One region of the Mesobacillus stamsii genome, then DNA from elsewhere that is predicted to be linked to it. Evidence: predicted binding sites of a transcription regulator. Region 1 holds the regulator's gene; the other holds the start of a gene.
The links. Region 1 encodes Rex, which represses fermentation and respiration genes when NADH is low (regulators of the CRP and FNR family bind a similar motif). Its sites were predicted from a motif close to TTGTGAAATATTTCACAA; they were not measured.

Region 1 (9,524 bases):
AAAAGAAGCTTCCCACAAGTTTGCTCAACTTATGAGAAGCCTCCGTTAAAATCCTCAATATTAGCAAAATGTTAGCAAATCACTCTAAGCACCCTACAAAACCCACTCATATCAAGGGTTGGAGGCACTTATTACATCATGCCGCCCATTCCACCCATGCCGCTCATGTCAGGCATGCCGCCGCCGTTTTCTTCTGGAATGTCAGCAACTACTGCTTCAGTAGTCAGGAACATTGCAGATACGGATGCTGCGTTTTGTAGAGCAGAGCGTGTAACTTTTGTTGGGTCAACGATACCAGCTTCGATCATGTTTACCCACTCGCCAGTTGCAGCGTTGAAGCCTGTGCCGACTTCTTCGCGCTTCAAGCGCTCAACGATGACTGAGCCTTCAAGGCCTGCGTTGTGAGCAATTTGGCGAACTGGTTCTTCAATTGCACGAAGAACAATGTTCACACCAGTAGCTTCGTCGCCTTCTGCCTGGATTTCGGATACTTTTTTGTATACGTTTAGAAGCGCAACGCCTCCGCCTGCAACGATCCCTTCTTCCACTGCAGCGCGAGTTGAGTTAAGGGCATCTTCAATGCGAAGCTTACGTTCTTTCAATTCAGTTTCAGTAGCAGCACCAACCTTGATGACTGCAACGCCGCCAGCTAGCTTTGCTAGGCGCTCTTGCAGCTTTTCACGGTCAAATTCAGAAGTTGTTTCTTCCATTTGCACACGGATCTGGTTGATACGGCTTTTGATTTGTGCGCTGTCTCCAGCACCCTCCACGATCGTGGTGTTTTCTTTTGTAACAACAACTTTAGAAGCGCGTCCTAAAGAGGTGATCGTAGCAGACTTAAGGTCGCGGCCTAATTCTTCCGTGATCAATTCGCCGCCAGTTAATGCAGCGATATCTTCTAGCATTGCTTTGCGGCGGTCGCCGAAGCCAGGAGCTTTTACTGCAACTGCGTTGAATGTTCCGCGAAGCTTGTTGACTACCAATGTTGCAAGTGCTTCTCCTTCAACATCTTCCGCAATAAGCAATAATGGCTTACCTTGTTGGACAACCTGCTCAAGAACAGGAAGAATTTCCTGGATGCTGCCAATTTTCTTGTCAGTAATCAGGATATATGGGTTTTCAAGAACTGCTTCCATTTTGTCAGAATCAGTTACCATATAAGGTGATGCATATCCGCGGTCGAACTGCATACCTTCCACAACATCCAATTCTGTTGTGAAGCCTTTAGATTCCTCGATTGTGATTACGCCATCGTTGCCAACACGCTCCATTGCTTCAGCGATCAATTGGCCCACTTCTACGTCATCAGCAGAGATTGCGGCAACTTGAGCGATAGAAGCCTTCCCTTCGATTGGCTTAGAAATAGCCTTTAACTCTTCAACTGCTTTAATAACAGCTTTTTCCATCCCTTTACGGATACCCATTGGGTTCGCTCCGGCAGTTACGTTCTTAAGACCTTCGCGGATCATCGCCTGAGCAAGAACGGTTGCAGTAGTTGTACCGTCACCAGCAACATCATTTGTCTTGCTTGCTACTTCAGCTACCAGCTTAGCACCCATGTTTTCGAATGCATCTTCAAGTTCGATTTCTTTTGCGATTGTAACACCATCGTTCGTGATTAATGGTGAACCAAATTTCTTCTCAAGTACCACGTTACGTCCTTTTGGTCCAAGAGTTACTTTTACTGCATTTGCAAGAGAATCTACGCCGCGAAGCATCGCGCGGCGAGCTTCTTCACTGAATTTAATTTCTTTTGCCATGGTAGAAAAACCTCCTTAGGATTTTTATTTGTTATATGAATCTCTACACTTTTGTTTGTGTCTAGCTTTAGCGCCTAGTCCCTCGAGACGTTGGCGCTTCCGCTATTCTATTCTACTACTGCTAAAATGTCGTTTTCACGTAGGATCAGGTATTCAGTTCCCTGATACTTCACTTCTGTGCCTGCGTATTTTGAGAAGATGATGCGGTTTCCGACTTCAACTTCAAGAGCAACGCGCTCTCCGTTTTCAAGTACACGGCCAGTACCAACAGCTACGACTTTTCCTTCTTGAGGTTTTTCTTTCGCTGTGTCGGGTAAAACGATACCGCTTGCAGTTTTTTCTTCAGACTCAACAAGCTCGATAATAATACGATCTCCTAATGGCTTGATCAAGTGAAACAACCTCCTCAAATTATATGTAGATTCTTGTTTATTAGCACTCACCTTTATAGAGTGCTAACACAATTTATATAATAATGAATCTCGATTTTTTTTGCAAGCAGGAAGGATAATTTTTTTATAAAATTTTCTAAACAGCTTCTAAACCGTCTTTCTTATTCTTATGTGGGATCGCTTATATGACCGCCTGTTCCCTGGAATTTTGCTAAAAATAGTTAGAAGACAACCTGATATTTGAACTTTCCCAACACTTACTAGTAAAATGGATAGATAGCATTTCTATAATAGCTGCACATCTTCAAATAAACCGATCCTACTAGAAGGAGTTTTCATTTTGAAAAAGGAATACTGGTTCGTCATTATTGCCTATATCGTCATGCAGATTTCCAGCTTGGTCGGTGTACCGTTTGTTGTCTTTATCGGAACTGCCATGGGAAAAAGTCTGGAGGAAATGCAAACCCTCGCGATTCCATACTGGCTAGTGATCAGCTTTTCACTGACACTCTTGATCATCCTTCTAATTTTAAGGAAGGAAAGAACGAAGGACACTGATTTTCGCGACGCTTCTTCACCGGCAAGCTCGGCTGCCTGGGCATTCGGCGGGGTATTTCTTGCCTTGTTTGCCCAGTCGATTGCAGGTACTATAGAAAGCATGCTGGGAATTGAAATGGGCTCAGAGAATACTCAGCAAATCATCAAACTGATTACACAATTCCCGGTTGTCATCCTTGTCAGCTCGATTATTGGTCCAATTCTAGAGGAAATCGTCTTCCGAAAGATTATTTTTGGGAGACTGCACCAGAAAATGAACTTTTTCTTTGCCGCCTTGATCAGTTCCGTTATTTTTGCGTTGGCCCATATGGAGCCTGAACATGTGATCCTATACTCAGCTATGGGATTCACTTTTGCCTTTCTATATGTGAAAACAAAACGGATCATTGTGCCGATCATTGCCCATGTTACAATGAATACAATGGTTGTTATGCTTCAATCGGTATTTCGAGAAGACATTGAGAGAATGATAAAAGAAGCAGAAAAAATTCAAAGCTTTATTGGGGGATTTTAAGTCATGAAGCAATCGCCTATATTTTCAGGCGTTGTCTATATCTTGTTAGGCAGCTTATTTACCTATTTCGCGATCCAGAATGTCAACGAAACAGGCTGGGGGTTTTTCAGCTATTTGCTCGTAGCCCTTGCAACATTCGACTTTGGGTCCGGCATCAGAATGGTCCTGTTCCATTTCAAACTGAAGAATAACCAGAATAAAAAATAGCTCCTTCATCTGAAGGAGCTATTTTTATTCTTCCACTTCCGTTATTTCCGCGTCGGTTGGATAATGCTTCAAGAAATAAATCAACGATTGCAATTCTACTGCGAGATCAATATGATGGATTCTGATGGAAGTCGGTACATTCAGCCTTGCCGGTGTAAAGTTAAGAATTCCCTTTACATTTGCCTGCACCAATCTGTCCGTAATCGACTGTGCCACGGTGGAGGGCACCGTCAGAATTGCAACCTGAATGCCTTCCTCTATAAGAACCTTGTCAAGATCATCCATGTGATAGACTGGTACATCGCCAATCTGTGTTCCCACCTTATTCGGATCAACGTCAAAGGCAATTTTAATTTTCGTATTATTGTTTTTGGAAAAATTATAGTTCAAAAAAGCGGTGCCCAAATTTCCGACACCGATTAGACCGACCTTTGTAAGTTCATCCTGGTCCAGCGTCTTTCGAAAAAAAGTCAGCAGATAGTTTACATTATAACCGTAACCCTTTTTGCCCAAAGCCCCAAAATAGGAAAAGTCCCTTCTGATCGTCGCTGAATCTACTTTGACAGCCTCACTCAGTTCCGCAGACGAAACCCTTTGCTTGCCTGAAGAATGCAAGTTCAATAAAAATCGGTAATAGAGAGGCAAACGTTTTGCCGTTGCTTGCGGAATCTTCATTCCATCGTTGGTCATTCTCAAATCCTCCACCCTGTTTGTATTTCTATTTTATCTTCTCATCTCGCTTAAAATCACCATTTTTCCCGCCGGTTTTTTCTAAAAGATATGTCTTGCCAATCACCATGCCTTTGTCTACGGCCTTGCACATATCATAAACAGTCAGCGCGCATGCAGATGCTGCTGTTAACGCTTCCATTTCTACACCTGTGTTTCCTTTCGTTTTAACTGCTGCAGCAATTGCGAGAGTATAGTCACTCCCATTTTGCTCCCAAGCAAATGAAATGTCTATGCCTGTTAAGGGAATCGGATGGCACATAGGAATAATCTCGGAAGTCTTCTTGGCTGCCATGATGCCAGCAACCTGAGCGACCGCTAGTACGTCGCCTTTTTTTATTTTATTTTCGGTAATTCTGCCATATATATCTTCATTAACGGTAATGCTTGAATGGGCAACTGCCGTACGGACGGTCTCTGGTTTTTCACTGACATCGACCATCTTCGCTCTTCCCTCATCATTAAAATGCGTAAATTCTGCCATGCTCAAGCTCCTTTCAACCAAATAATACACTATTTTCACAAACTTGTGTGTGAACTTTGTTTCTATCCTTACATGTTAAGGCTGAATGTCTCCCCTCACAAGCAAATATTGCCGAGCCCTTTAGTTTGGGTTACACTATCCATAAGGCATTAGAGGTGAAAAAAAAAATGATTTTATTACAAGTTAATCAGCTCTCAAAATATTTTGCGGCTGATCTTATTTTAGCGAATATTAAGTTTGAAATACAGACTAATGATCGAGTTGCCCTGGTCGGCAGGAATGGTGCTGGAAAATCAACCCTGCTGAAAATCATTGCTGGCTATGAATCACATGACGGTGGAGACATCATCCGCCCGAAAGGCACATCGATCGGCTATCTTGCCCAGAATACCGGACTGGAATCCGAGAAAAGCATCTGGGAAGAGATGCTCGCTGTTTTTGACGAATTGCGCAGCATGGAAAAAGAGCTGCGGCGGCTTGAGGAGACCATGTCTGATCCTGGAATCCTTTCCAATGAAGCAGAGTATGCTAGAATTTTGAAAGATTATGACCTTTGTCAAGTTCAGTTCAAGGAGCAAGGCGGTTATCAATACGAAGCAGATATTCGTTCGGTCCTTCACGGCCTGAACTTTCAGTCTTTTGATTATTCCACAAAAATCTCCACTTTAAGCGGTGGACAGAAAACAAGGCTTGCACTCGCTAAGCTGTTATTAACGCATCCTGACATCTTGATCCTTGATGAGCCGACAAACCATCTTGACATAGATACACTTTCTTGGCTTGAACAGTATCTTCAAGGCTATGATGGGGCCATTTTGATTGTTTCTCATGATCGTTATTTTCTCGATAAGGTAGTGAACCAGGTATACGAAATCTCCCGCCATCAGCTGACGAAATTCCCAGGAAATTACAGTTCGTATTTGCATCAGAAAGCCGCAAATTACGAACGCGACCTGAAGCTTTATGAAAAACAGCAGGATGAAATCTCCAAGCTTCAGGACTTTATCCAGCGGAACCTTGCCAGGGCCTCGACAACAAAACGCGCCCAAAGTCGCCGGAAGCAGTTAGAGAAGATAGACCGAGTGGACAGGCCGTTAGCTGACGAAAAATCCGCTTCCTTCAGCTTCCAGATCGAGCGCCAGAGCGGAAATGATGTCTTGAGAGTGGACGCCCTTTCAGTTGGCTATCACAACCAGCCCGTGTCAAAGGATATTACCTTCCATCTTTCTCGCGGTGATAGTACGGCACTGGTCGGACCTAATGGTGTTGGAAAGTCGACATTGCTGAAAACCATTGTTGAAAACCTGCCATCGATCGCTGGCAGCATCCAATATGGCTCCCATGTCTCGATCGGCTATTATGACCAGGAACAGGCAGAGTTGAGTTCGAATAAACGGGTTTTAAACGAGCTATGGGACGAGCACCCGCTGAAATCCGAAAAGGAAATCCGCACCGTATTGGGCAACTTCCTGTTTTCAGGCGATGATGTGTTAAAAATCGTTTCTACCCTGAGCGGCGGTGAAAAAGCACGGTTGGCACTTGCCAAGCTGATGCTGCAAAATTCCAATTTTCTCATTCTAGATGAACCAACAAACCATCTCGATCTGGACAGCAAGGAAGTTCTAGAGAATGCTTTGATTGATTATCCGGGCACCATCCTGTTTGTTTCCCATGACCGTTATTTTATAAACAGGATCGCCACAAAGGTTCTGGAGCTGAACCGCAGTGGGGCAACAGAATATTTAGGTGATTATGATTACTACGTCGAAAAGAAATTAGATCAGGAAGAACTGAAGGCACTTGCCAGACAGGCTGCAATAGCGGCTGGCAAGGTTACCGAATCAGTCAAACAGGACAAAACCTCCTACGAACAGGATAAAGAGGCAAAGAAGCTGGAACGTCAGCGCAAGCGGCGTATGGAAGAAGTCGAAGCGCTGATTGACAAGCTCGAGACAGAGGCCGCCGAATACGAAGAATTGCTTTGTGACCCAAACATCTTCCAAGATCACGAAAAAGCAGCAGAAATCCACTCCAAAATCGAAAGCCTGAAAGAAAAAATCGACGAGCTGATGGAAGAATGGACAGAATTGGCATAGAAATGAGAAAAACCGGATATGAATATATCCGGTTTCATATTTTGCTCAAAATGTAATAGTAAAAACCGGGACTTTTTGTTCACACAGTTATTCACATAGGAAAGACTAATTTAAAGGTTATCCATAGAGTTTTCCACATTATCCACAAAAACAAGCTTACTTATCTACTTATCCACAAATATTTGGTGCTAAAAGATTTTTTACCCGCGATTTTGGTTGTGGATTGTGATCTCTAGCCCAGGGTCTCCATTCAGTGTTAACCCCGCTCTTTGCCCTTTCTCGTACATGACACTTCCTGCAGCCGCGATCATTGCTGCATTATCGGTGCATAAGGACAGCGGAGGAATGACGAGCTCCACATCCGAATCGGCAAAAACTGCAGATAATTTTGCTCTCAGTCCTTTATTGGCCGCAACCCCTCCAGCCAGCAACACTTGTTTTACACCGTATTCCTTAACTGCCTTTTGCGTCTTCGTGACTAAAACATCAATAACACTCTCCTGAAAGCTGGCTGCAAGCTCTTCCGGAACAATTTCTCCTCCTCGTTGCTGTGCATTATGGACAACATTGATCACAGCGGATTTCAGACCGCTGAAACTGAAATCATAGGACCCTTCCTCTAGCCAGGCTCTTGGCAGCTTAATGGTTGCCTTTCCTTCATGGGCAAGCCTATCAATATGCGGACCGCCTGGATAAGGAAGATTCAGGGTACGAGCAACCTTATCATAGGCCTCTCCTGCTGCGTCGTCACGCGTCTCCCCTATCACCTCGAAATAACCATGCTCCTTCATATAAACAAGCTCTGTATGCCCCCCAGACACGACAAGCGCAAGCAGCGGGAACTTCATCTCAGCAACAAGCCGGTTTGCATATATATGGCCAGCAATATGATGAACTCCTATCAGCGGAATGTTGTTAGCAAAGGCTAAAGCCTTGGCTGCATTTACACCGATTAAAAGCGCACCAACGAGACCTGGTCCTGCTGTTACAGCAATCGCATCGAGCTCTTTCATATCTACTTTTGCCTGGCTGAGTGCTTCCTCTAACACAAGCGTGATTTGCTCGACATGGTGCCGCGAAGCGATCTCCGGGACCACACCACCAAATCGTTTATGACTCTCAATCTGGGAGGCCACAATATTCGCAAGGATTTCCCTTCCGTTTTTTATAATGGCTACTGCAGTCTCATCACAGCTCGTCTCTATTCCCATTATTAATTGGTCTTTTGTCATGATAAATTCACCCACATTACTATAGCGTCTTCCATATTGTCTGTATAATATTTCTTCCTAATGGCACCTTTTTGGAATCCAAACTTTCGGTAAAGATTTTGAGCCCTTTCATTGCTTACCCTCACTTCAAGCGTCATCCTACATGCTCCCATATCACTGGCAAGCTCTATTACCCTCGCCATCAATGCCTCACCAAGCTTCATGCCCCTGTAATCCGGAAGCACGGCAATATTTGTGATATGTGCTTCATCCACAATGATCCATACACCACAGTAACCCACAACCAGCTGATCCACTTCGACAACCAAATACTGAGCAAATTGATTTTTCGTCAACTCATTAAAAAATGCTTCCCTGCTCCATGGTAAAGTAAAGGAATTGGCCTCCACGATCATCACATCATCCAGATCATCAATTGTCATTTTCCGAAACGTTATTGTATTATTCATCTACTCTTCCCACTTATTTATTATTCTGTTGCGCTTTCAGCCAGTTTGTCTCTGCTTCTGCCAACCGGATATAGTTAGGGACAAAGGTGTGAAGGTCCACAGCCTCTTTATCCCTGCCTAACAATCCAAGTTCGGCCGGCCTGGGATTCAGCTCGGTGATCTCCGCAAAAATAGCTTTACTCCCTAGCTCCTGCTTCAAGACTTCCTCATGGAGTGCCAAATCATTGCTCATAAATAAAATATTGCTGTCCAAATTGTTCAATGTTTTTCCCCAATCTGCTGACATCACTAGCCGATCGTCTTTCAAAACTTCCAGCCTTTGATTTTCAAACTTATATAAACCGGTGTAAATCTGGCCTCTCCTCGCATCAAAAAATGGCGATAAAAACCCATTAAAATAACGCCCTGCTGAAGCTGCTGCCACCTGAAGGCTCGAAACACCTGATAGGGGAATCTTCAATGTCCAGGCCATTGTTTTGGCAATCGTCACACCGATACGGACTCCTGTATATGAACCTGGCCCTTTCGCTACAACAATCTTCGATAACTCATCCGGTTTGACATTGCACTCCTCCATCAGTGTCTGAATCGCCGGCATCACGCGAACAGAATGATTTTTTTTTATATTGGAGATATACTCACCCAAAACCATATTTCCATCCAACAAACCAATACCCAAAACATTATTAGACGTATCAATCGATAATACCTTCATCTAAAAAATCTCCTTACACAATTCTTCATAGTGCTCGCCCTTTGGCTCAGCGACAATTCTCCTTGCGCCATTGTCCTCCAAGTACAATTGAAGTAGCAACCGTTCATTCGGCAGCTGAGCTTCAATAAGATGCGCCCACTCCACCACCGTTACTCCGTTGCCTTCAAAATATTCTTCAAATCCGAGATCTTCAAACGCATCTTCCACGCGGTACACATCCATATGATAGAGAGGTAGCCGCCCCTGATATTCCTTGATAATCGTAAAAGTAGGACTGTTCACATTCCTGGTGATTCCCAAACCCTCTGCCAGTCCCTTTGTAAAAGTCGTCTTTCCTGCTCCCAAATCACCTTCTAGCGCAATCACGTCACCTGCCCGCAAAAGTCCA
Region 2 (6,747 bases), on a different contig from region 1:
GCCGGTAAAATTATCGCTAGAAATTGCCTCCATATCAGTAGTGCCTGTTTTTCTATTGGGGCTATTGTTCGCTCGATTCATGGCACGAAAGCAATTCTTTGGCAAAACAGCAGCAGAAACACTGCTTATATTGCCTTTGGTCCTCCCACCGACGGTAGTTGGTTTTCTATTAATCATCTTATTTGGGATTAATAGCCCAATTGGCAGAATAGTTGAAAGCTTATTTGGGAGCACGATTATGTTTACCTGGTGGGCCGCTGTAATCGCAGCATCGGTAGTAGCATTTCCCTTGATGTATCAGTCAGCCAAAACTGGCTTCCTTCAAATTGATCAAGGTGCAGAAGAAGCGGCAAGAGTAGATGGAGCAAATGAATGGAAAGTGTTTTGGTATGTAACATTGCCTCTTTCTTCAAGATCGCTTGTTACAGGAGGAATCCTCAGTTTTACCAGAGCTCTTGGAGAATTCGGCGCAACTCTTATGTTTGCAGGCAATCTGCCCGGAAAAACACAAACAGCTCCAACTGCTATCTATATGGCAATTGAATCAGGTCATCTGAACACCGCCTGGCTTTGGGTTATTGTTATGGTGACCATCTCATTTCTCCTGTTGCTGTCCATATCCCTTTTAAAAAGTGACCTTTCCTAACGCAAATCGATTGATTAAAATAAACAAAAGGGGAAGCCGATTTCTATTGGCTTCCCTTTTTGTTCTGTTTAGAGTTCTTGTTTTAATTTCCGTTTACAACCAAGCTGACAGGATCTGCGACTTTCTTTTTGTTGTCATCAACGATATCTCCAGACAGCAGCTCTACTTTATCCAAGCTATCTAGCTCTTCCACAATAAAACCAAGACTGCCGAGTTTCGTTTGCCCGGCGGAAATTTCGCCATTTAGATTTTCTAGATAAAAATCATCTTCCCACGTCTTGTGGATTGAACCATTGATTTTCACCATAGCTACAGGACCGAAATGATAGTTTTCATTCGAATGATTCTTCAGCTCTACACTTATTTTTACGAAATCAAATTCTTCCTCATGCGTATAGGCATGAAAAAAATCAATCAAGCTGTAGGCAGGAACAAAGTGCAATAATTTCACATCTTTCACTGTATACTCAATACCATTTACTTGAAAAGTCTTATTCACTTCTTTCATTGATTTGAGGGTTAATTCGCCTTTATCATCAATGATTGAATCGCCAACTTTATGGAGGCTTATATCTTCTGAAACTTGTGGGTTTGGAACATAAACGTCTGTGTTTTTCTTCGTTGGACTGCCATTAATTACGGTAGATTTTTCCGTTTTGTTTGAATCAGCTTCTGCAAATGAGCAGCCGGTCAGCAACGAAGCAGCCAGGAATAATTGCAGGTATTTCCTCATTTCGAAAACCCCTTTTAATAAATCTCCCGCTGGCCAAGGTACCTGCGGGAGATTTTTAAATGAATTATTTTCTTTTGCCATTTTTCAAAATATCAAAAATGTTTTTCGCATTGTCCGTATTATCAATTTGTCCATAGAAAAGTTCTTTTCCAGGACCGAATGCATAGACTGGAACGTCTTCACCAGTATGCCCGCCAGTTGTCCAACCTGTGTTGGAACGCTTGTCAAAAATCTTTTCAATCGCATTGTCAATACCCACAGCTTTGTTAGTTGTTGCTGCCGCTTTCACAGACTCGATTTCTTCGGTTGTAAGCTCTGGAAGTCCAACAGATGGAAAATCGATATATTTCTTCAGTGTTGCTTCTACATCTGCACCTTTTGCAATTTCAGCTGCCATGAAGTCAGGTGTACGCTCCGCAGCTTTAATCGGAGCTCCAAACCAATTATAGATTCCGTTTGCGCCAATGGAATATCCGCCAGTCGAGTGGTCAGCAGTCGCAACAACTAATGTATGCTTGTCCTTTTTCGCAAATTCGATTGCAGCTTTATATGCCTTCTCGAAATCTTCCATTTCACTCATAGCGGCAACAATATCATTGTCATGACCCGCCCAGTCAATCTGGCTACCCTCTACCATTAAGAAGAAGCCATCCTTATCCTTATTCAAACGCTTGATTGCCGAATTCGTCATTTCTTCCAAAGATGGAGTTTCTTCCTTGCGGTCAATCATTTTGTCCATGCCTCCTTTTGCAAAAAGGCCAAGAACTTGATCATTCGTATCCTTAAGCATATCTTCTTTATTGTCTACATAGCTAAAGCCATCTTTTTGGAATTCTTCGACTAAGTTTCTGTCATTCCTGACAAAGTTGCTCAATCCCCCACCAAGCATAACATCTATTTTATGGTCGCCATTTACCAATTCATCATAGTAATCATCTGCGATCGCATTCATATTTTTACGGCTCTCATCGTGTGCGCCAAAGGATGCCGGAGTAGCATGTGTAATTTCTGAAGTAGCAACAAGACCAGTTGCTTTTCCATTTTCTTTTGCAGCTTCAAGGACTGTCTTTACTTCTGTTCCATCATTGTCAACAGCAATTGCATTGTTATACGTTTTGATACCTGCTGACATTGCCGTTGCTGCTGAAGCAGAGTCAGTTACATTTTGGTTTGGGTCCTCTGGGTAAGTCATTTGGTTACCTACCAAGTATTTATCCAGCTCTGTTCTCTCTGCTTCTGGCGTCTTTGGATTATCCTTTAAGTAGCGGTATGCTGATGTATACGTGACTCCCATACCATCACCAACCAGGAAGATCACATTCTTAATTTCTGCACGATTTTTTTCCTCGTCATCTTTTGCCTGGGCGTTAAAGGTTCCTACTAAACTGCCGAATGCTACAGTTGATAGGACAGCGAGCGGTAGAATCTTCTTTTTCAAGTTAGCTTTCATCATTGCAATACCTCCTGATATGATATTTAATACTTGTTTACTATAGCAGTGGTCTATTAACTTCTTATTAAAAGAATGTAAAGTTGTTTTAAATTGTTTGTAAAGTCTATTAGTCTCTTATATAAAAAGCATCAGACAGTTATAGTACAGTTTAATACATTATTTTAAATTAAAAGATGTAATGCGTGATTTAATCATATTGTTCATTATTTCACAAATCCGTCACACTCATTCTGTTCTATTCGTAGTATGATAATACTGTGATAACTGTTATATAAATTTCCACTAGAGGTGAGTAAAAATGAAACAATGGAATGGTTTTAATAATGGCACTTGGCAAGAAGAAATCAATGTTCGTGATTTTATCTTGAAAAACTTCTCTGAATTCACCGGGGATTCAAGCTTTCTTGAAGATGCAACAGAGGAAACGCTCCAATTGTGGCAGCAAGTAATGGAATTGACCAAACAGGAGCGCGACAATGGCGGAATCCTTGACATGGATACTAAAGTGGTTTCCACCATCACTTCCCATGGCCCAGGCTATTTAGACAAAGCAAAGGAAAAGGTTGTCGGTTTCCAGACAGATCAGCCATTTAAGCGCTCTATGCAGCCTTTTGGCGGTATCCGTATGGCAAAAGCTGCATGTGAGGAATATGGGTATGAATTGGATAAGGAAGTAGAAAAAATCTTCACAGACTTCCGCAAAACTCATAACCAAGGTGTATTCGATGTTTATACAAAGGAAATGCTTCAGGCTCGTAAAGCCGGTATCATCACTGGTCTGCCAGACGCTTACGGCCGCGGCAGAATCATCGGTGATTATCGGCGTGTAGCTCTATATGGTGTTGACTTTCTGATGGGGCAAAAGAAGAAAGATCATTCAATGACTAGCAGCGTCATGACCGAGGATACAATGCGTCTGCGCGAAGAAATTTCTGAGCAATACCGCTCATTGAATGAATTAAAGCAGCTTGCACAGAGCTATGGTTACGATATTTCGAAGCCAGCAGCAAACGCGAGCGAAGCATTCCAATGGGTTTACTTTGCCTATCTTGCAGCAATTAAAGAGCAGAATGGTGCAGCAATGAGCCTTGGACGTGTCGCGACATTCCTCGATATCTATATGGAAAGAGACTTGCAAAATGGAACACTTACTGAAAAAGAAGCCCAGGAACTTGTCGACCATTTTGTCATGAAGCTTCGTCTCGTGAAATTTGCACGTACTCCAGACTATAATGAGTTATTCAGCGGCGACCCTACTTGGGTAACAGAATCACTAGGAGGTATGGCACACAACGGGCAATCACTTGTGACGAAGAACTCTTTCCGCTTCCTTCACACACTTGATAATCTCGGACCAGCACCAGAGCCAAACCTGACAGTTTTATGGTCCCCTTCCCTGCCTGAGAACTTCAAGAAGTATTGTGCTGAGATGTCGATCAAAACGAGCTCTATCCAGTATGAAAATGACGATTTAATGCGCTGTGAATACGGCGATGACTACGGAATCGCATGCTGCGTATCAGCGATGGAAATCGGCAAGCAAATGCAGTTTTTCGGAGCGCGAGCCAACCTGGCAAAAGCATTGCTTTATGCGATCAATGGTGGCGTCGATGAAAAACTTAAGATTCAAGTTGCTCCGGCTTTAAGCCCAATAACTTCCGAAGTGCTTGACTATAAAGAAGTAATCGCCAAATTCGATACTGTGATGGAATGGCTAGCCGGACTCTATATCAACACTCTCAATGTCATTCATTACATGCATGATAAATACAGCTATGAAAGAATCGAGATGGCGTTGCATGATACAGAAGTGCTTCGAACAATGGCCACGGGAATTGCAGGCTTAAGCGTAGTCGCAGATTCATTGAGTGCAATTAAGTATGCAAAGGTAAAAGTAATTCGTGACGAAAACGGCATTGCCATTGATTTTGAAACAGAAGGCGACTACCCTAAATACGGAAACAACGATGATCGTGTGGACAGCATCGCCGTCGAACTCGTGAAAACCTTTATGACGAAGCTGCGTAAACACCCGACTTATCGCAACTCTGTCCATACCATGTCGATCTTAACGATTACTTCAAACGTCGTTTATGGTAAAAAGACAGGGAATACCCCGGATGGAAGACGTGCTGGTGAACCATTCGCGCCAGGTGCTAACCCAATGCATGGCCGCGATACGAAAGGAACACTCGCATCCCTTTCATCTGTAGCAAAACTTCCGTATAGTTATGCTATGGACGGAATTTCAAACACATTCTCCATCGTGCCAAAAGCGCTTGGAAAAGATGAAGACAGCCGTACAAACAATCTTGTTTCCATCCTTGATGGCTATGCAATCAAAGACGGTCACCACCTAAACGTAAACGTGTTTAACCGGGAAACTCTGTTAAATGCGATGGAACACCCGGAAGAATATCCGCAGCTAACAATTCGTGTATCTGGATACGCAGTAAACTTCATCAAGCTTACACGCGAACAGCAGATGGATGTAATTAACCGTACTTTCCATGAAACAATGTAAATAGTAAACATATGCCGAAACAGGAGTTGCCTCCCCCTGGCGGGAACTCCTGTTTTAAAGAAAGGGGATATCATCATGATCGGAAACATTCATTCTATTGAAACCTTCGGAACGGTAGACGGACCTGGAATCCGCTACGTCATCTTTACCCAGGGATGCCTGCTGCGCTGCCAATTTTGCCATAATGCAGACACCTGGGAGATCGGCACAGGCAAACAGATGTCTGTTTCCGAATTAATCGATGATTTAAAATCCTACCTCCCTTTTATTGAAGCATCTGGCGGCGGCATTACAGTCAGCGGTGGAGAGCCACTGTTACAAATCCCATTTATTACGCAACTTTTTAAGGAGTGTAAAAAACTAGGCGTGCACACCACGATTGATTCTTCTGGGGGATGTTATTCCACTGCTCCTCTTTTTCAACAACAGCTGGAAGAGCTATTGAACTATACGGACCTGATCCTATTAGATTTAAAACATATCAATCGCAAAAAGCATATTAAATTGACTGGTATGGCCAATGATCACATCTTGGAGTTCGCCCACTTTTTATCCGACAACCAAGTTCCCATTTGGGTTCGCCATGTACTAGTACCTGGAGTCACAAATGAAATCGAGGACCTAACAAAATTAGGTGAGTTTATTGGCAGCTTGACGAATGTTCAAAAACTTGAAATCCTCCCGTATCATAAGCTTGGCGTTTATAAATGGGAAGCATTGGGGCTCGAGTACCCCCTGAAAGGTATTGAACCACCTTCCCACGCAGAAGTAGAAAATACTTATAAGCTATTAACCGCCCATATTGCAGTGAATTAACAGCAGGAATTTATGCCCGCTGTTTTTTTCTGCATACTTTTTTGATATTGTTTTAGTATCATAGTGATAATATTTTTTTGTGGAGGTTCTTTATGTATCAACTGTTTACAGAAATAAGTAATTTTTTAAGCGGCCCATTTTTCACTCTTGTCAATCAAACTGAACAAATCCCTTTATTGGCAAGCTTCCTCTTAGGCCTTGTCGGGGCTCTTGCACCATGCCAACTGACAGGAAATCTTGGTGCGATAACCTACTATGGCAACAGAAGTCTGCAAACGAAAAGTCAGTGGATTGAGATTGTATTTTTCATCCTGGGAAAAATACTTGTCTTTACACTGTTAGGCCTTACAGTTTGGCTAGTTGGTCATAGCTTCCAGCAAATCTTACCAGGCTTCTTTTCTTGGTTCCGCAAACTAATTGGTCCTCTTTTCATCGTGATCGGCCTTTCACTTATTGGGCTCTTTGCATTTAATTGGGTCAATCGCTTAACTTCTGTTCTACCACAATGGACAGGAAAAGGAAAAACAGGCTCTTTCTTAATGGGGGTAAGCTTTTCCATCGCGTTCTGCCCTACG

Region 2: a site for Rex is predicted at 3,029-3,046, ahead of pflB (formate C-acetyltransferase). Genes of this name have one in related genera too.

The regions. Positions count from the first base shown of each region.
Region 1 is NZ_JAUSUN010000025.1:578-10,101, reverse strand. It holds gene groL (chaperonin GroEL) at 132-1,760, opposite strand; gene groES (co-chaperone GroES) at 1,868-2,152, opposite strand; gene J2S25_RS16010 (CPBP family intramembrane glutamic endopeptidase) at 2,493-3,224, shown strand; gene J2S25_RS16005 (YdiK family protein) at 3,228-3,431, shown strand; gene J2S25_RS16000 (redox-sensing transcriptional repressor Rex) at 3,456-4,121, opposite strand; gene moaC (cyclic pyranopterin monophosphate synthase MoaC) at 4,150-4,644, opposite strand; gene J2S25_RS15990 (ABC-F family ATP-binding cassette domain-containing protein) at 4,812-6,740, shown strand; gene tsaD (tRNA (adenosine(37)-N6)-threonylcarbamoyltransferase complex transferase subunit TsaD) at 6,941-7,972, opposite strand; gene rimI (ribosomal protein S18-alanine N-acetyltransferase) at 7,969-8,421, opposite strand; gene tsaB (tRNA (adenosine(37)-N6)-threonylcarbamoyltransferase complex dimerization subunit type 1 TsaB) at 8,435-9,136, opposite strand; gene tsaE (tRNA (adenosine(37)-N6)-threonylcarbamoyltransferase complex ATPase subunit type 1 TsaE) at 9,137-9,524, opposite strand, start outside.
Region 2 is NZ_JAUSUN010000001.1:82,851-89,597, forward strand. It holds gene modB (molybdate ABC transporter permease subunit) at 1-646, shown strand, start outside; gene J2S25_RS00425 (DUF4352 domain-containing protein) at 729-1,379, opposite strand; gene J2S25_RS00430 (alkaline phosphatase) at 1,444-2,832, opposite strand; gene pflB (formate C-acetyltransferase) at 3,131-5,356, shown strand; gene pflA (pyruvate formate-lyase-activating protein) at 5,432-6,172, shown strand; gene J2S25_RS00445 (urease accessory protein UreH domain-containing protein) at 6,265-6,747, shown strand, end outside.